2 linked regions of the Methylosinus trichosporium OB3b genome follow. The protein of the gene in region 2 binds, or shares a complex with, the protein of the main gene of each other region. Links are inferred from orthologs where the notes say so. Each region holds a gene or a part of one and is shown on either strand. Other genes may lie near its edges.

Region 1 (9,154 bases), 2.2 Mb from region 2 along the record:
AAGGGAAAGACGTCATGGGCAGATCGAGAGCCCTGTTCACAGCGGCCGCGCTAATCATCGGCGCAACTTCGGGCGCAGCCGCCGCCGACCTGCTTCCTCCGGCGCCGATGGTCGCTGCGCCGCCGCCGGCGGCCGATTACGGCGGATGGTATCTGCGCGGCGACGGCGGCGTCGGGATCAATCAGATCTCCAATCTCCGCTCGACCTTCGATCCGACCAAGGTCGTTCCCGCCCCGCTGTTCGAATCCTATTCGATCGGCGACAGCGCCTTCATCGGCACCGGCGTCGGCTATCAGTTCAACAGCTGGCTGCGCGCCGACATCACCGGCGAATATCGCACCGCCTCGACCTACCGCGCGACGCAGAGCTACACGAATCTCTGGAATGATCTCTGCGGCGGCGCCGTCGGCGGGCGCTGCCACGATCTCTACAACGCGCAGCATCGCGCCGCCGTCTTCCTGGCCAATGGCTATGTCGATCTCGGCACTTGGTATGGGATCACGCCCTATGTCGGCGGCGGCGTCGGCTTCGCCGTGAACTTCCTGCAGAACATGACCGACAACGGCCCCGAAACCGGCGGCTTCGGCTCCGCCACCAACCGCACCCAGACCAATTTCGCCTGGGCCGCCATGGCGGGCCTCGGCTATAATGTGACGCAGAATCTGAAGCTCGAGGTCGGCTATCGCTATCTCGACATGGGCCGCATCAAATCCAATGTCATCGGCTGCCCGGTCGACTGCGCGGGCGAGCGCCAGAGCTTCGATCTCGCCGCGCACGACATCCGCCTCGGCTTCCGCTACGCTCTCGGCGGCCCGAGCTTCGCGCCGATGATGGCCCCGGCGCCCGGTCCGCTGATCCGCAAATACTGATCCTCGAATCCTCCCCGAAGCCTTCGGCGCGCGGCTCGAAAGAGCCCGCGCCGATTTTCTTTTTTCACCGCGGCGTCATCGCCGCCTGTCGTAGCCTTCGCCATTTGCCGAAGGCGTCGCGGACCTGCTCGAACAACCTCGGCGGCAAAAAGCCGAAATCATAACGATCCGTGCGCGGGCGTCGTCGAGGCCGAGATGGCGCTTCACCGCGAGGGAAATTTCGACTGCGCTGTTCGGATCGCGCGGCTGGCTGTGCGTAATCGGTAAGACGGAGACGAGCGTCGCTCCGTCACCTTCGCGCTCGACGGCGAGAACGATCACGCTCGGACGGTCTTTTCGACCTTCTTCATGTCCCTCGTCGGCTCTTCTCGCCAGAGGTAGGAATAGGATATGACGAGGCCCGGTTCCGGAGTCGGCATCCGCCTTCGTCACTTCGGATCGAGCAAGGCGTTCAGATGATCGTGCCGCCCATCCATGCGCGCGGCGGCGATCGCCTCGGCCTTTTCGTCGGACAGCTCGGCGGTCGCGAAGGCGCGGCGTTGCGCTTTGAAGCGCATGAACTCCTCGAACTCGTCCGGCCGCACGAAATAGCCGGTTATCTGGCCGTGACTGGACACCGCCACCGCTTCGCGCTGCGCCAGCATGCGATAGCGTCCGAAATTGCGGGTGAATTCGGAAGCGGGGACGGCTTCGGCCATAGCTCTGAACCTCTCTCGCTCCGAAATATACGCAAGTTCCGCTGATTGCGCAATTTGCGCTTTTCTTCGCCCAGGGCTCTGAATCCGGGTTAACGGGCTGAGGCTTCCAAGGCGATGGCGAGATAATCCTCGCGCCAGCTGGCGATTTTTCTGCGGAGCTTGATGCTGGTGCGTGTGGGCTTTGTGGCCTTGCGCTGCGGTTTCATGGGCTTGTTCTCGGGCTCGGGGGCGGTGCGGATCATATTGATGGCGAAATGCCTGACGACGGCCATGTTTCTCGCGCCATGGCCCTTGCGCAAGCGGGATTGGTCTTCGGCGAAGACGACGTCGAGCACCCAATGCAGCTGGTTCTCTATGCCCCAATGGCCGCGCACGGCCTCGCCCGCCCGCTTCGCTGGGAGAAGGGCCGAGGAGATGTAATAGCGCGTCTCGAAGCGGCCGCGGTCGGCAAGTTCGGCCTGCGATTTGACGCGAATGATCGTCGCGGCGTTCGGCAGGCGCAGCTCGCCCGGAAAGCGGCGCTCGCCGTTCAGCCAGTCGATCTCGGTGATGACGCTCACGCTGCGCTGCTCGATGCGGCCATGGCCCTTGTCGAAATCGACGCATGTGTCGATCCGCGTCGCGGCGGAAAAAGCGCTCTCGATCTCGGCGCGCAGGGTCGGCTGATTGGCTTTGACCGCCAGCAGATAATCGGCGCCCTTGTCCACGATCGCCTGGGCGATCCTGGCGTTGGTGGCGATGGCGTCGATGGAGACGAGCGCGCCTTTCAGCGAGCCGCCTTCGGAAAGGCGATCGAGCAGGACGGGAATGGCCGATAGTTCATTGCTCTTGCCCTCGACCGCCTCCTGGCCGAGCACGAGGCGGCTCGTGGTGGCGAAGGCGGAAACGAGATGCAGCGGGGCTTTGTCCTCGGCGCGATCATGGCTGCGACGCGAGGTCTTCCCGTCGATGGCGATGAGCTCGGGTCGCTCCGGCCAGGTCTCGCGCACCCAGCCAGTGAAGGCCGCCGAGAACAGCGCCGGATCGACGCGGTTCATGAGCAGGGTGAGCCAGCGTCCGCCCGGCACGCCGTGCTCATAAGGCAAATAGCGGCGCAGGAAGCCGATGTTGGCCTTGCCCCAAGATGCAATAGCGTCGAAGTGATCGCAATCGGCCATGGAGGCGCAGACGACGAGCAGCAGCACCTCGCGAAGCGGATGCGCGACGCGCCAGGGCTCGCGCGGGTCGTCAATGATCGAGAAATGGTCGAGAAGCGCTTTCAGACGCGACTTCTCTTTGAAAACTGCGAAGGCGAGGCTCATCACGGCGGCTCCAGAATCACTCCGCCGATAGGGAATCACGCCTGAGCCCATCCGTTAACCGCCGTTAACCCGAATTCGGAGCCCTGTTTCTTCGCCGCCGACGCCTCTCGCGCCGCACCGCAAAATCCGCCATATCTCGCCCATGGCCAAGCGTCCGACCAAACCCGCCGACGAGCCCGCGAGCGACGATCCGCCCCTGCCGATCGGCGCCCCGCCGCAGAGCAATGTGCCCGAGCTCTCCGTCTCCGAGCTCGCCAATGCGCTCAAACGCACGGTCGAGGATCGCTTCGGCCATGTGCGCGTGCGCGGCGAGATCACCAATTACCGGGGGCCCCATTCCTCCGGCCACGTCTATTTCAGCCTCAAGGACCAGAACGCCCGGCTCGACGCCGTCATCTGGAAGACCACCTTCTTCCGCCTGCGCGTGAAGCCGCAGGAAGGGCTCGAGGTCGTCGCCACCGGCAAGATCACGACCTTTCCGGGCAAATCCTCCTATCAGATCGTCATCGACACTCTGGAGCCGGCCGGCGCCGGCGCGCTGATGGCGCTGCTCGACGAGCGCCGCAAGCGCCTCGCCGCCGAGGGCCTGTTCGACGCCGAGCGCAAGCGGCCCCTGCCCTTCCTGCCTGCCGTCGTCGGCGTCGTCACCTCGCCGACCGGCGCAGTGATCCGCGATATTCTGCACCGGCTGCTCGACCGTTTCCCTCGCCGCGTCCTCGTGTGGCCGGTGCGCGTCCAGGGCGAGAGCTGCGCGGCGGAGGTGACGGCGGCCATCGAGGGCTTCAACGCGCTGCCGCCCGGCGGGCCGATCCCGCGGCCGGATGTGCTGATCGTCGCGCGCGGCGGCGGCTCGCTCGAGGACCTCTGGGGCTTCAACGAGGAGATCGTCGTGCGCGCGGCGGCGGCGAGCGCCATTCCGCTGGTCTCGGCGATCGGCCATGAGACCGACACGACGCTGATCGACTTCGTCTCGGACCTGCGCGCCCCGACGCCGACCGGCGCCGCGGAAAAATGCGTGCCGGTGCGCGCCGAGCTGATCGAGCAGACGGCGGTCCTCGCCCGCCGCCTCTCGGGGGCGGAGCGCCGGCTGCTCGACGCCCATCGCCGACACCTCGTCTCGCTGCAGCGCGTGCTGCCCGCGGGCCCGCAATTGCTGATGCATCCGTTCCAGCGCAGCGACCGCGCCGGCGAGCGCCTGCGCGCCGCGCTGCGCCGGGCGCTGGACGCGCGCCGCCTGCGTCTATCGCATCTCACCCATGTGCTCGCCCGCCATTCCCCACAGGCGGAGCTGGCGCGCGCCTCCGAGCGGCTGAAGGGCCTGCACGCCCGGCTGCGCCAGGGTCTTTCCGCACGCATGGCGCTGGCCCGCCGCGAGGCCGACGGCGCGCAGCGGCGCGTGGACCATGCCGAGCAGCGGCTGCGCTCGGCCTATTTCCGCATCATCGCCGACCGGCAGGCGCGGCTCGACCGGCTGGATCAGCTGCGCCGGATGCTCGGCTATGAGAGCGTGCTGGCGCGCGGCTTCGCGCTGGTGCGCGACGAGCAGGGAACGGTGCTGCGCCTTGCGCGCGATGTGACGCCGGGCATGGCGATGGCCATTCAATTCGCCGACAGCGCCGTGCGCGCCCGCGCCGAGGGCGACGCCCCGCCGGAGCCGCCGGCCCCACCGCGGCCCAAGCGCGGGAAGGACAAGACCGGCGGCGGACAAGGAACATTGTTTTGAAACCACGAAACATTTTTTCTCGTCCCACGCGGCGGCGCGCGGATGCGGCGGTTGCGGGGCCGGAAAACGCTCGCCATATGCGCGGAAAGGAGGCACTGCCCATGTTTTCGCGCCGCTCTCCGCGCCGGTCCGCCGGATTGAAGCTCCAGGCCATGGACGCCGAGGATTTGTCCTGCCTCTCCGCCCTCCTCCAGGACGCCCTCGTGCGCGTCGGGGATCTCGCCTTTCTGCCGGAGCAGCGCCGCTTCGCCTTGATCGGCTCGCGCTTCGACTGGGCCGCCGAGGCGAATGGCAAACGTGAGCGTTGCCGTTCCGGCGTGCATTTCGAGGGCGTGCGCCGGGTCAGGCATCGGCGCGTCGCCCGCGACAATCCCGACGCATTTCTCGAATTGCTGGCCCTCACCTTCGAGCCTTCGCAGGAGCCGCCGGGCGGCGTCGTCTCGCTGATTTTCGCGGGCGGCGCGGCCATTTCGCTCGAGGTCGAATGCGTCGAGGCCCGCCTTTCCGACCTCGGCCCACGTTGGCGAGTGGCCGCCTGCCCCTCGCATGAGCTTGACGAAAACGGCGCGGCGAGGTCATGACAACCGGGGATTCCGGTTGGAGATGGACATGACTTGGCGATTGGACGCTTCGGCGGCGGATTTCGAGGAGAGCTTCAAGGCCCTCCTCTCGACGAAGCGAGAGGCGGCGCAGGACGTCGACGACACGGTCCGCGACATCATCGCGGATGTGGCCGCGCGCGGCGACGAGGCGCTGATCGATCTTTCCAAGAAGTTCGATCATATCGATTTGGCGCAGACCGGCATCGCTCTGACCAAGGCCGAGATCGACGCCGCCGAGGCGCGCGTGCCGAAGGAGACGCTGGCGGCGCTCGACCTCGCCCATGAGCGCATCGCCGCCTTCCACGAGCGCCAGCGGCCGCAGGATCTGCGCTTCGCCGACGACGCCGGGGTCGAGCTCGGCTGGCGCTGGAGCGCGCTCGAATCGGTCGGCCTCTATGTGCCGGGCGGCACCGCCTCCTATCCCTCCTCCGTGCTGATGAACGCCGTCCCGGCCAAGGTGGCCGGCGTCGAGCGTCTGGTGATGGTGGTCCCCGCCCCCCATGGCGTCATCGATCCGCTGGTGCTGGCCGCCGCCAAGCGCGCCCATGTCGACGAGGTCTATCGCGTCGGCGGCGCGCAGGCGGTCGCGGCTCTCGCCTATGGCACCAAGACCATTCATCCCGTCGCCAAGATCGTCGGCCCCGGCAACGCCTGGGTGGCCGCCGCCAAGCGCCGCGTGTTCGGTCTCGTCGGCATCGACATGATCGCCGGCCCGTCGGAAATTCTGGTGCTCGCCGACAAGACCGCCAATCCCGAATGGGTGGCGATCGATCTGCTCGCCCAGGCGGAACATGACGAATCGGCGCAGTCGATCCTCATCACCGACGATGCGGCTTTCGCCGACGCGACCGCCGCGGCGGTGGAGCGCCAGCTGGAAACACTGTCGCGACGCGAGATCGCCACGCGCTCCTGGCGCGAGTTCGGCGCGATCATCGTGACGAAGTCGCTCGCCGATTCGATCCCGCTCGCCGACCGCATCGCCGCCGAGCATCTCGAGATCGTCTCGGAAGACGCCGAGGCGCTGGCCGCGAAGGTGCGCAACGCCGGCGCGATCTTCATCGGCGCCTACACGCCCGAGGCGATCGGCGATTATGTCGGCGGCTCCAATCACGTTCTGCCGACCGCGCGCTCGGCGCGCTTCTCCTCGGGCCTCAGCGTGCTCGACTTCATGAAGCGCACCTCGATCCTCAAATGCGACGCCTCCTCCATTCGCGCGATCGGCCCGGCGGCCGTCGCGCTCGGCGACGCCGAACGTCTGCAGGCCCATGCCCGATCCGTCGCCGTCCGTCTCGATCAGCGCGGAGCGTGAGGTGGACGCGCGCCAGCGGCTGATCTCGGTGACGCTCGACGAGCAATCGATCGGGCGCGGCGCCGCGGATCAGGAGCATGAGCGCGCCATCGCCATCTATGACCTGATCGAGGACAACAGCTTCGCGCTCGAGGGCCATGACGGCGGCCCTTACGCGCTCTTCATCGCGCTGCACGACGCCAAGCTCGTCTTCGACGTGCGCGACGAGACGGGCGCGAGCGTCGTCACGCATATTCTCTCGCTGACGCCGTTCAAGCGGCTGCTGAAGGATTACTTCCTCGTCTGCGAGACCTATTACGCGGCGATCCGCACGGCGACGCCGAGCCGTATCGAGGCGATCGACATGGGTCGCCGCGGCCTGCACAATGAAGGCGCCGCTCTGCTCGCCGAGCGGCTGAAGGGCAAGATCCGCTGCGACTCCGACACGGCGCGCCGTCTCTTCACGCTGATCACCGCCCTGCACTGGAAGGGCTGACGCCATGCCCGGCGAAGGCGAACGATCACGGCCGGGAGCCGTTCTCTTCGCCTGCACGCAGAACGCCGTACGCTCGCCGATGGCGGAAGCGCTGGCCCGGCATTATTTCGGCCGCGAAATCTATTTCGCCTCCGCCGGCCTGAAGCGCGGCGAGCCGGACGGCTTCGCCATAGCGGCGATGGAGGAGCTCGGCATCGACATCTCCCGCCACAAGCCGCACACATTCGAAGATCTCGAAGATTCCAACTTCGATCTCATCGTGACCCTCTCGCCGGAATCGCATCACAAGGCGCTGGAGCTCACGCGCACCATGGCGATCGACGTCGTCTATTGGCCGACCCTGGACGCCACGGCGGCGGCGGGCTCCCGCGAGACCATCCTCGACGCCTATCGCGCCGTGCGCGATTCGCTGTCGAAGCGCATTCTGGCGCTGCTGTCGGTCGAGCGCGGATCGGATTGAGGCCGTGTCGTGGAGTCGGCGCGTCATCTCTATTGGTAAATATCAAAGAATTTATGCGCTACGCTACCTCGCCGCCAGCTTAATCGATGTATTCAATCTATGAAAGAAATATATCATCGCGCTAGTAACAACCAAAGAACCCCACGCATCCATTAGATCATCAAGTTTGCACTCAGAGCACAGGCTGATTTTTAAAAAGTAAATTTCTATTGATGCCGCAACATAGATAACTAACGATACGATAATAATTATTATACAAAATATAGTCGCGCGGACAGATACAGGAAAGCTAATACAAACGTAACGCTCTACAAACTCTCTGTTGTCGCCAGTTTTATTTGAAATGTAACATGCAATCGTTCCGACGATTGTTATTGCAAGCATTATTATATCCTCATATAGATCAAAATCACGCCTATTATCGGCAAAAATATACTTATAGAAGTACGGCGCTTCGGATAATAAAATAAATGTAAAAAAGTAGATAAACCTCTCTTTAGACGACACAGCACCATTCTTAAATCGTAAAGCCAATTCTCGATCATTAATAATATTCATCGTGAACCCTTACCTCATGTATGCTGGATAATAGCCGATATCGATTCGAATCGATATCGGCCTCCGCTGCCGCCGAGACCCGGCGTATTTTGCCAGAGCGACGTGACGACTGATCGAGCACCACTGTATAGCCAAGCGATCGCTTATTTTAAGACCTATCATTCCCCGCTCAGCTCGGCAACTCAAGCCTCGCGTCTTCAATGGGGAGATTCACAACGAAGATACAAAGGATACAACGAAGATCACCCGCGCGCGAGAATGGCGAAGAGCAGCGTCACCTGACAGCCGAAGCCGATGAGGAACATCGGCGTCCTGAGCCAGGGAAGACCCAGCGAGTAGATGACGTAATGCGTCGCGCGCGTCGCAAAGAACAAAGGCGCGGCGATCGCCGTCGCCGTCGTGCCGCCGCCGACGATCTGGATCGTCACGGCGAGCACCGCGAAGACGAGGAGATTTTCGATCATGTTGAGATGCGCGCTCTTGGCGCGCTGCGCCCACGGCGCCCTGGTCGCAACCTCGTGCAACGGATCGCGAAAGGCCTCGATCGGTCCAAGCTCCAGGATACGTTGCAGAATATAGGGAATCCACAGGACCGAGGCGAGGCCGGCGGTCAGCACGGTCCAATAGAGCTCGGGGGTGAGGACGTTGGTCATCGCAATTGCGCTCCGTTCGGTGATTGGCGCGCGCAAGCTAGCCAGCAGCCTCCGAAACGTGAAGTACGCAGAAATGTCGCAGATAGTGCCCTATATTGTCGATACGGCAAGATTGGATACTAGGCTCATGCGCAAGCAGCGACACGTGGACTATGACGAATGCCCGATCGAGGGCGCGATGGACATCATCGGCGGCAAGTGGAAACCGTCGATCCTCTACCGCCTGTCGGACGGAACGAAGCGTTTCAGCGAGCTGCAACGACTGTTGAAAAAGATCACGCAGCGCACGCTGACGCAGCAATTGCGCGATCTCGAGCGGGATGGAATGATCTCGCGGCGCATCTATCCAGAGGTGCCGCCGCGCGTCGAATATAGCCTGACCGAGCGCGGGCGCTCGCTGGAGCCGGTTCTGGCGCTGCTGTTCGACTGGGGCGTCGAGCATGTACTCGGCCCGAAGGCGGAAAGGAAAGAGCGAGCCTGAAGGCTCGCGGTCCAGGGGCCGCTGT
Region 2 (9,194 bases):
GCCCTTTCGAGCAGTCGATCGAAAATTGGCAGTCGGCGGCGCGCCGCCAGCACGCCATTCATGAAATTGAAGTTGGTCTCCCATCCCTTGCTGAACAAGATCAGCTCGTATCGAGCGAGATCGCCCAGGGTTTCGGCGAGCCGTTCGCTGGAGGACGGCCCAGTATGCGCATCGACATATAATCCGCCGTGGTGGCGAAGCAGGGCGAGCCGCGCGACATCGGACTTGCATGCGGGAATGCGAATTTTCTTATAAATCTCACGCTGGGCGTCGCTGTCGAACAGCGGCAGGACGTCGGCGTCGCCGAAGAGGGTGAAGCTCGGATATGATCGGCGCCAAGCGTGAACGGCCTCCGGCTCATGCGCCTCGAGTCCACTCCAGAAGGTAAAGAACACAGAAAGCGCCTCGCCAAGCAAATTTCTCTTGGCGACCATATGGGCTCGATGATGAAAAGTCGAGAGCCAGGGCGCTCCCGCATCGTCGTATTCGAATTCGGCAGCGCGCGCTCCAATTCTGTCCGAGCCCGGATATGACGTTGCTGATCGCGCGCCGGCTTGCTAAACGAGCGAGCTCGCGCACGCTGCTTGCGGAGCATAGGGACATGAAGGACACGGTCATCCTCGGTCACGATGTCGCCGCGCGCAAGGCCGCCGCCGCAAAGGCGTCGATCGCCGCGAGCGCGGGGCTGACGATCGCCAAGCTCGCCGCGGGCGTCTGGTCCGGCTCGCTGGCGCTCATCTCCGAGGCCGGTCATTCGGCCGCCGACGTCGCCGCCACCGTCCTCACTTATTACGCCGTGCGCCAGGCCGAGAAGCCGGCGGACGAAAAGCACCACTATGGCCACGCCAAGGTGGAGTCGCTCGCAGCGCTGATCGAGACCGGCCTGCTGTTCGGCCTCGCGCTGATCGTCGCCGTCCAGGCGGCGCTGCGCCTCCAGGGCGGCGAGCTCGCCATCGACGCCGGCTGGCCGGCCTTCGCCGCGCTCGGCGGCTCGATCATCGTCGATTTTTTCCGCTCGCGCCGCCTCGCCGCCGTGGCCAAGGAGACGCAGAGCGACGCACTCGCCGCCGACGCCCTGCATTTTTCCAGCGATCTCGTCTCCTCGGCGCTGGTCGTCGTCGGCCTGCTGGCGACGCGCGCCGGCTTTCCGCAGGGCGACGCGCTCGCCGCCATGGGCGTCGCCGCCTTCATCGCCGTCGCCGGCTGGCGTCTCGGCCGCCGCACCGTCGCCACTCTGCTCGACGCCGCGCCGCAGGAGATCGTTCCGCGCGTCGACGCGATCCTGCGCGCGACGCAGGGCGTCATCGCCGTGGAGCGTCTGCGCCTGCGCATGGCCGGGCCGAAACTGATGGGCGAGGCGGTGATCGGCGTCTCGCGCACGCTGCCGCTGGAGCGCGCCGCCCGCATCAAGGATGACGCCGCCGCGGCGATCGTCGAGGCTTTTCCCGGCGCGCTGGTCGCACTCGCCGCCCAGCCGATCGCACTCGACGACGAGACCGTGCTCGAGCGCATCCTGCTGGTCGCGGCGCGGCGGCGCCTACAGGTGCATCGCATCATCGCGCAGCAGATCGGCGAGCGTCTCTCGATCACGCTCGATCTCGAATTGGACGGCGCGATGCCGCAGGGTCAGGCCCATGCGATCGCGACGAGCCTCGAGCAGGCCATTCTCGAGGAGTTCGGCCCCGCCGTCGAGATCGAGACCCATATCGAGCCGCTGGAGCCGCATCTGCTGAACGGGCGCGACGCCGAGCCGCACACCCGCAGCCGCATCGAGGAGGCGTTGGCGCGGCATGCGGCGCAGCTCGGGACCTTGACGAGCATTCACGACGTGCGGGTCCGCGAGACTGCCGACGGGCTGGTCGTCAATTATCACTGCTGCGTCGATCCGCGGCTCTCGGTCGAGGCCGTCCATACGGCGGTCGACGCGACCGAGCGGGCGATCCGCGCGGAGTTTCCGGAGATCCTGCGCATCGCAGGCCATGCCGAGATCGACGATCACATGTAATGCGATTGCCCCCTGGCGGTCGCGGGGCGGCTCTGGATTGCTTCGTCGCTGTGCTCCTCGCAATGACGTCCCATAGGTAACGCTCACGCGCCGTTTCGTGATAGAAGCAGCGAAGGATCCAAAGAGCCGCAAGGGAGCTCGGCCCATGTCCGACGCCAATTCCGACATCGACGCCCTGCCGTTCGAGAAGGCCATTCAGGAGCTCGAGGAGATCGTCGGCAAGCTCGAGAAGGCGAGCGTCTCTCTCGACGACTCGGTGAAGCTCTACGAGCGCGGCGAAGCGCTGAAGAAGCGCTGCGACGCTCTGCTGCGCGAGGCCGAGGCGCGCATCGAGAAGATCACGCTCGCCGCCGACGGCCAGCCCAAGGGCGTCGCGCCGCTGGATGTGGAGTGAAGGGCGAGTAGCGAATAGACACTCATTACGTCTTCATCACGAATGGCCGCAACGATCGGGGCGGCGTCATTGCGAGGAGCGTAGCGACGACGTAACCCAGGGGCCGCCCTGCGGCTCTGGCTTGCTTCGCTCCTCGCAATGACGGCCCCGGCTTTTGTTGTCTCATCTGACGATATCGGTCCTCGAATGGCGCAATATATAACTCGCTACTCGCTATTCGCTCACTGCCGGATCGTCACCTTCCGGCCGTCGCGGATGTCGACCGGCGGATCGAGCACGACGCGCTCGTCTCCAGAAAGCCCCTCCTCGACATCGACGCTCGTTCCATAGTCGCGCGCGATGACGATCGACGCCATGCGGATGACGTCGTCCTTGCCGACCACGGCGACTCGCGGTCCCTGCGCGCCGAACAGAATCGCCGGCGCCGGCACATTCACATGCGCCCGCACGCGCGGGATGTCGAGGACCACCCGCACGAACTGGCCCGGACGCAATTCGCCGGTGGGATTGGGAATGTCGATTTCGGTGAGCAGCGTGCGCGACGCCGGATCGAGCGAAACCGCGTTGCGCGTGACGCGGCCCTTGAACGTCTTGCCGAGCTCCGTCGAGAGAATCCTCGCCTCCAATCCATCGACGAGGCCTTGCGCTTCCGCCTGCGGCGCCGACACCTGCACGCGCAGCACATCGTCGCGCGCGAGCTGAAACAGCGCGGTGCCGCCATTGGCGTCGGCGCTGACGAGATCGCCGATGTCGACATTGCGCACGGTGACGACGCCCTTGAACGGCGCCGTCACATCCTTGAAGCCGACGAGTTGCGCGAGCCGGTCGAGATTCGCCTGATTGGCGTCGATCGTCGCCTGCGCCACCGCGACGCCGGCCTCCGCCGATTGCAGATTGGCGGTCTGCGTCTCGACAGTGGCGCGCGCATTGTCGGCGTTCTGCTTGCTCTCGTAATTGTTCTTGGCGAGCGTCGAGGCGCGGCCATAGGTGATCTTGGCCAGATTGAGATTGGCCTTGGTCTGCTCGACCTGCGCCTTCGATTGCAGGAGCTGCGCCTTGGAGAGGGCGAGGTTCGCCTTCGCCTGCGCATATTGCTGATCGAGATCGGGCGCGGCGATGCGCAGCAGCAGATCGCCCTGCTTCACCTTCGAGCCGATGTCGACGCGCCGTTCGGCGATATAGCCGGTGGCGCGGGCGAACAGCCGCGCCTGCTCGAAAGCGAGCGTCTGCGCCGGCAGCTCGATGTGATAGGGGCCGGCGATCTTCTTCACCTCGGCGACCCGCAGGCTGAGCACGGCGTCGGCCTGCGCCTGCTGAAAGGCGCCCGCTTCGCGATCGCGGTCGGCATGGCGCACGGCGCCGCGCCACAACACGCCGAGCAGCAGCAGAGCGATCAGCAGGAGCGGTCCCTTGCGCAGGCGCGGCTTCTCGCGCGCGCCGGCGACCGGGACGGGAGCGAGAGGGCCGCGGGGATGCGGCGTGTCGGTCATAGATAGTCCCTCGGCGCCTGCGGCTCGCCGCGGCGCAAGATCGAATAGAGGAGCGGCACCAGCAGTAGAGTCGAGCAGGTGCCGAAGGCGATGCCGCCCATGACCGCGCGCGCCAGCACGGCGTTCGGCTCGGAGCCGTCGCCGAGCGCGAGCGACATCGGCAGCAGGCCGACGAACATCGCCGTGGCGGTCATGAGGACAGGACGAATGCGGGTGACGCCGGCGAGATAGGCCGCCTCCTCGGCCGAAGCGCCGGTCGCCTCGCGATGCTCGCGCGCGAAGGTGACGAGCAGGATCGAATTGGCCGAGGCGACGCCGACCGACATGATGGCGCCCATCAATGACGGAATGGAGAAGGTCGTGCCGGTGACGAAGAGCGCGAAGACGATGCCGCAGAAGGCGATCGGCAGCGCGAGAATCACCACGAAGGGGTCGCCCCAGCTCTGGAAGTTCACCACCATCAGCAGATAGACGAAGGCCATGGAGGCGATGAGGCCGAGGCCGATGCGGCGGAAGGCCAGATTCTTGCTCTCGATCTGGCCGCGCAGCACGATCTGATTGCCGGGCTGCAATTCGCCTTCGAGCTCGGCGACCACCTGCCGCAGATCGCGCTCGATGGAGCCGAGATCGCGATCCTGCAGATTGGCGTAGATGTCATAGGTCGGCTGCGTGTTGGAGTGGTTGACGACGGTCTGCTCCACGCCGCGCCGCCATTGCGCGAGATTGGTCAAGAGATCGACCTGCGCTGTCGGCGCATTGACGACGGCCGAGACCGGCGTGCCGGCGAAAGCGTCGAGCGAGGCGATGCGATATTCCGGCGTCTGCACGGCGACCTGATAGGGGATGCCGGATTTCGGATCGGTCCAGAAATTGGGTGCGACCTGGAAGGAGGAGGAGAGCGAAATATTGACGTTGTTCGCCACCTGCTGCGTGGTGGCGCCGAGCTGCAGCGCGCGCCAGCGATCGATGTCGACGAAGAATTCCGGCGCGTCGAGAATCTGGTGAATATGCGCGTCGACGACGCCTTTCACGCCCTTGACGCGCTCCAGCAGCTTGCGGGCGATGAGCTGATTGCCCTCCGCGTCGCGGCCGACGATGCGCAGCGCGATCGGCGACGGCAGGCCGAAGTTGAGGATCTGCGTGATGATGTCCGAGGACTGGAAATAGAAGATCGCCTCGGGAAATCGCTGCGGCAGAATCTCCCGCATCTTCTTCATATAGCCGGCCGTCGGCGCATGGCCTTCGTGCAGCGACATCATGATCTGGCCGTCGAAATAAGCGACGACGGTTCCGTCGGTGAAGGCGAAATTATAGGTGATCTGCGGCAGGCCGATATTGTCGATGAGCAGCGCGAGGTCGCGCTCCGGCACGATCTCGCGGATCACATGCTCCACCTTCTGGAAGAACAGCTCCGTATCCTCTATGCGCAGACCCGGACGCGCGCGCACATGCAACGTCATCTGCCCGGCGTCGATCTGCGGATAGTAATCCTCGCCGACATTGACGAACAGCACGCCGCCGAGCCCCAGCACGACGGCGATGACGGCGAGCGTCTGCGCCCGGCGACGCAGCACTGCGGCCAGCAGCAGGCCATATTGCGCGCGCATGCGCTCGAAGCCATGCTCGAAGGCGAGCTGCACGCGCGCGAGGCCGCCGGCTATTCCGGAGCGCCGCGCGTCGCCCTCGAGCTCGCGGCCGTGATGCTCATGCGCGAGCAGCTGATCCATCAGGATCGGCGTCAGCGTGCGCGAGAAGAAATAGGAGGCGAGCATGGCGAAGACGACCGCCAGCGCCTGGGGCGTGAACAAATAACGGGCGACGTCGGTGAGGAACAGCACCGAGACGAAGGCCGCGCAAATGGCGAGGGTCGAGATCAGCGCCGGCTTGGCGATGCCGGAGGCGCCCTCCGCCACCGCATGGCGGAACTCCTTGCCCTCCTCGAACAGACGATAGGTGTTCTCGATGGCGACGGTGGCGTCGTCGACCAATATGCCGACCGCGAGGGCGAGGCCGCCGAGGGTCATGATGTTGATCGTATGGCCGAGCGCGCTCAACACCGCGAGCGAGACGAGGATCGACAGCGGGATCGAGATGACGACGATCAGCGTCGAGCGCCAGGAGCCGAGAAACAGCAGGATCATGAGGCCGGTGAGGCCCGCGGCGATGGCGCCTTCGCGCAGCACGTCGGCGATCGCATGGGAGACGAACACGGATTGATCGAATAGTTCGTCGATGCGCATTTCCGGCGGGATCGCCGCGCGCAATTTGGCGATCGCGGCTTTGACGTTTTCGACGACGTCGAGCGTCGAGGCGTTGCCGTTCTTCAGCACGGTGAGCAGCACCGAGCGCACGCCGTCGACGCGCACGATGTTCTGCTGCGGCGGATAGCCGTCGCGCACCTGAGCGAGGTCGCGCAGCAGCACCGGCGCGTTGTCGACATATCGCACCGGAATATTGTTGAGCGTCTCCAGCGCCTCCGGCGTGGAGTTGAGCCGCACCACATATTGCAGCTCGCCGAATTTCACGAGGCCGGACGGAACGGTGACGTTTTGCGCGGTGACGGCGTTGACGATGTCGAGCGGGGTGAGGCCGCGCGCCTGCAGCTTGGCGACATCGAGATCGACCATGATCTGCCGCTGCTTGCCGCCCCAGGGCGTCGGCAGAGTGGCGCCGGGCGTCGCCGTGAGCGCCTGGCGAATGCGGTAGAGGCCGAAATCATAGAGCTGCTGCTCGGAAAAGCTCTTGCTCGACAAGGCGAGCTGCAGCACCGGTGCTTGCGACGCCGTGTAGCGGATCACGGTCGGCGGATTGATGCCCGGCGGCATCAAGGCGCGGATCGAGTTCATCGAAGAGACGACCTGCGCGATGGCGAGCTCGATATTCACATCCGGCTGGAAAAAAATCTTCATCACCGCGACGCCCTGCAGCGTCTGGCTTTCCATATTCTTGATGCCGTTGACGTTGTTGGAGGTCGAGAACTCGGCGTAGGTGGTGACGCGCTGCGCCATCTCGGTCGTCGAAAGGCCGGTGTAGGTCCAGATCACCGTCACCACGGGAATATCGACGTTCGGAAACACGTCCTTGGGCGTCGACACGATCGCCGCGCCGCCGAGGAGCGTCGTCAAAATGGCGATGACGAAGAACGTCAGCCGGAATTTGAGCGCATATTTGACGAGCTCCATCGGATTCGACCTCATGGCCGGAAGCGGGACGAGCCGCGCTCCGGCGAGCCAATCAACTCGAGCGATGCCGTTCGCGTCTCGCGACCGGCGGGTCCGTCCTCATTCCGTCTTTGCCTTCGGCCGCTTGGGCGGCGCGCTCGCCTCGCTCAGATTGGCGCGCGTCGCCTCGAGCGCGCGCATCAGAGCTTCCGTCTCCGCCTCGCCCAGCCCCGCCAGCGCCTCGCGACGCGTCTGCTCCGAGATCGGCGCCATCGCCTCGAGCAGCGGCAGCGCCGCCGCACGCAGATAGAGTCGCCACGCCCGACGGTCGGTGTCGTGCGGACGCCGCTCCACGAGGCCCTGCGACTCCAGCCGGTCGATCGTCCGGCCGAGCGTGATCGGCTCGACATCCAGCATCTCGGCCAGCGCGCACTGGTTGACCCCCTCGTTGCGCGCCAGATAGGCGAGCGCGTGCCATTGCGCGCGCGTCAGGCCGAGGTCGCGCGCATTCTGCTCGAACCGCTTGCGCATCAGCCGCGCCGCGTCGGACAGCAGAAAGCAGAAGGTGTTGGGCGGCGGCAGGTTCATTGACCGAGCTGCTCTTAGCAATGCTTCTCATGAGCTAGCTTATTAGATGCCTCACCGCGAGCGAAAGCAAGCCCTTGCGCCGGCGTTCGACGAGGAAAGGTTAATCGCCCGGGGAATTGCCGAGCGCCGCCGCGCCCTATCATTGACCCCATGCGGCCGCAGCCCGCGGCCGCCACAGGAGACGCCGCAATGCGAATGATTTTCGGGTTCTCGCTTTTCATCGCGCTCATGGCCGCCGCGCCGGCTTCCGCCCAGGGCACATCCAAGCAGCGCTCGGCCTGCACCAATGACGCCTATCGCTTCTGCGAGCGGTTCGTCCCCGACGCTGACACGGTGGCGCAATGCCTCAGAGCCAATCTCGGCTCGCTCAGCCGCGCCTGCCGGGCGCAAATCCTCGGAGCGTCCAAGGGAAAGAAGCGCGGCCGCCGCCATTGAGCGGCGGCGACGCGCTCGGAGCGCGAAGGCTCAAAGACGCCGGGCGAAACGGCGAATGTCGACGCCGTTCTGGGCCAGCCAGTCGCGCAAGGTCGGGGAGACGGTGACGGTGCGCACGGCGTCGCCATTGACCCGACAGGCGTTCCTCAGATCGAGGTAATGCGCGTAGATGCGGCCGGCTTCCTGATCACCGACCACAGAGCGCACCTCGCCGATGAGATAATTGATGTCATTATCGCTGTATTGAGCCACCAGCGGACAGCCGATCGTGACTTTTTCCGCGTAGGCGGGGAGCGACAGGCAGGTCGCCAAGGCCGCGAGCGCAGGGAGCTTCATGCCGATTCCTCGAGATGTGTCGGTGCTTCTCTCCCCCCGCGTCGCGATCGACGCTGCAGCCCTCCTCCCTCTCGATGAATTTCTTGTCCGAAGTTTGTCTGCCTCGCTTCGGAAAGGTGATCGCGCGCAACCGAATATTTACCCTTCGCGCAAATGGTGGCGGCAGTGAAACCTCGAACTCGAGATCATTCGGCAGTGTGCGAGGAATCGTGGCGTTACCGGCGCGCGCCGCCGGCGGTTGGAGTGGCGTTATGAGTTGGTCGGCTTCCGACGAAGACATTTCGGTCTATGAGAGCGGGCCGGCGCGGGCGCGGCCCCTCGGCAGCCTCGCCGCCTCCTCGATGGGGCTCACGGCCAGCCTCGTGCTGGTCGGCGCCGCGCTGTTCCTCGGCCCCGTCGCGCCCCCGCAGGTCGACGACCTCCCCACCGCCACCATAGCGCCGCGGCCGAACGCTCCCGTGAGGGCCGAGGCGCCGGCGCCGGTCGCGCCCAAGGCCGCCTTCGATCTCGATGTCCCCGAGCTCGCCAAGGAGAAGAGCGTCTCCGTCGAGCCGGCGCGGCAGGCGGGCGGGCGGCAGGAGTCCATGAGCTTCGGCGGCTTCGACGCCGGCCGCTTCTTTCTGCGCGTCGACATTCTCCAGCCGGCAGGGGCCAAGCTCGGCAATTCCGACTTCTTCCTCGATATGGCGCGCCATGCCGCGGAGGCGGGCCTCGCGGTGGTGCGCATCTCCCAGCCGACGCCGCTCGCGGGCCGCGCCGGCGCCTTCGAGGCCGCCGACATCCGC

Evidence for each region.
Region 1: the proteins of CQW49_RS11385 (region 2) and xseA are in contact, whole or in part, in a cryo-EM structure (PDB 8TXR), measured with the Escherichia coli proteins. The link is inferred for Methylosinus trichosporium OB3b from one-to-one orthologs.

The regions. Positions count from the first base shown.
Region 1 is NZ_CP023737.1:117,552-126,705, reverse strand. What follows is about bases 2,375-5,300. They hold xseA (exodeoxyribonuclease VII large subunit), read left to right. Parts: upstream 2,375-3,010; coding sequence 3,011-4,591; downstream 4,592-5,300. Other genes in these bases: hisD (histidinol dehydrogenase), read left to right, coding at 5,201-5,300; CQW49_RS00605 (DUF2948 family protein), read left to right, coding at 4,693-5,172; CQW49_RS00615 (ISAs1 family transposase), read right to left, coding at 2,375-2,868. Outside these bases: CQW49_RS00630 (outer membrane protein), read left to right, coding at 15-869; CQW49_RS00625 (hypothetical protein), read right to left, coding at 945-1,190; CQW49_RS00620 (hypothetical protein), read right to left, coding at 1,298-1,567; more of CQW49_RS00615, read right to left, coding at 1,657-2,374; more of hisD, read left to right, coding at 5,301-6,502; CQW49_RS00595 (UPF0262 family protein), read left to right, coding at 6,459-6,977; CQW49_RS00590 (arsenate-mycothiol transferase ArsC), read left to right, coding at 6,982-7,437; CQW49_RS00585 (MAPEG family protein), read right to left, coding at 8,238-8,648; CQW49_RS00580 (winged helix-turn-helix transcriptional regulator), read left to right, coding at 8,776-9,129. UniProt on the Escherichia coli protein: Bidirectionally degrades single-stranded DNA into large acid-insoluble oligonucleotides, which are then degraded further into small acid-soluble oligonucleotides.
Region 2 is NZ_CP023737.1:2,361,708-2,370,901, forward strand. What follows is about bases 809-3,774. They hold CQW49_RS11385 (exodeoxyribonuclease VII small subunit), read left to right. Parts: upstream 809-2,150; coding sequence 2,151-2,399; downstream 2,400-3,774. Other genes in these bases: CQW49_RS11380 (cation diffusion facilitator family transporter), read left to right, coding at 809-2,005; CQW49_RS11390 (efflux RND transporter periplasmic adaptor subunit), read right to left, coding at 2,621-3,774. Also shown: CQW49_RS11375 (glycosyltransferase), read right to left, coding at 1-434; more of CQW49_RS11380, read left to right, coding at 602-808; more of CQW49_RS11390, read right to left, coding at 3,775-3,889; CQW49_RS11395 (efflux RND transporter permease subunit), read right to left, coding at 3,886-7,071; CQW49_RS11400 (MarR family winged helix-turn-helix transcriptional regulator), read right to left, coding at 7,171-7,638; CQW49_RS11405 (hypothetical protein), read left to right, coding at 7,828-8,073; CQW49_RS11410 (hypothetical protein), read right to left, coding at 8,104-8,409; CQW49_RS11415 (hypothetical protein), read left to right, coding at 8,661-9,194. UniProt on the Escherichia coli protein: Bidirectionally degrades single-stranded DNA into large acid-insoluble oligonucleotides, which are then degraded further into small acid-soluble oligonucleotides.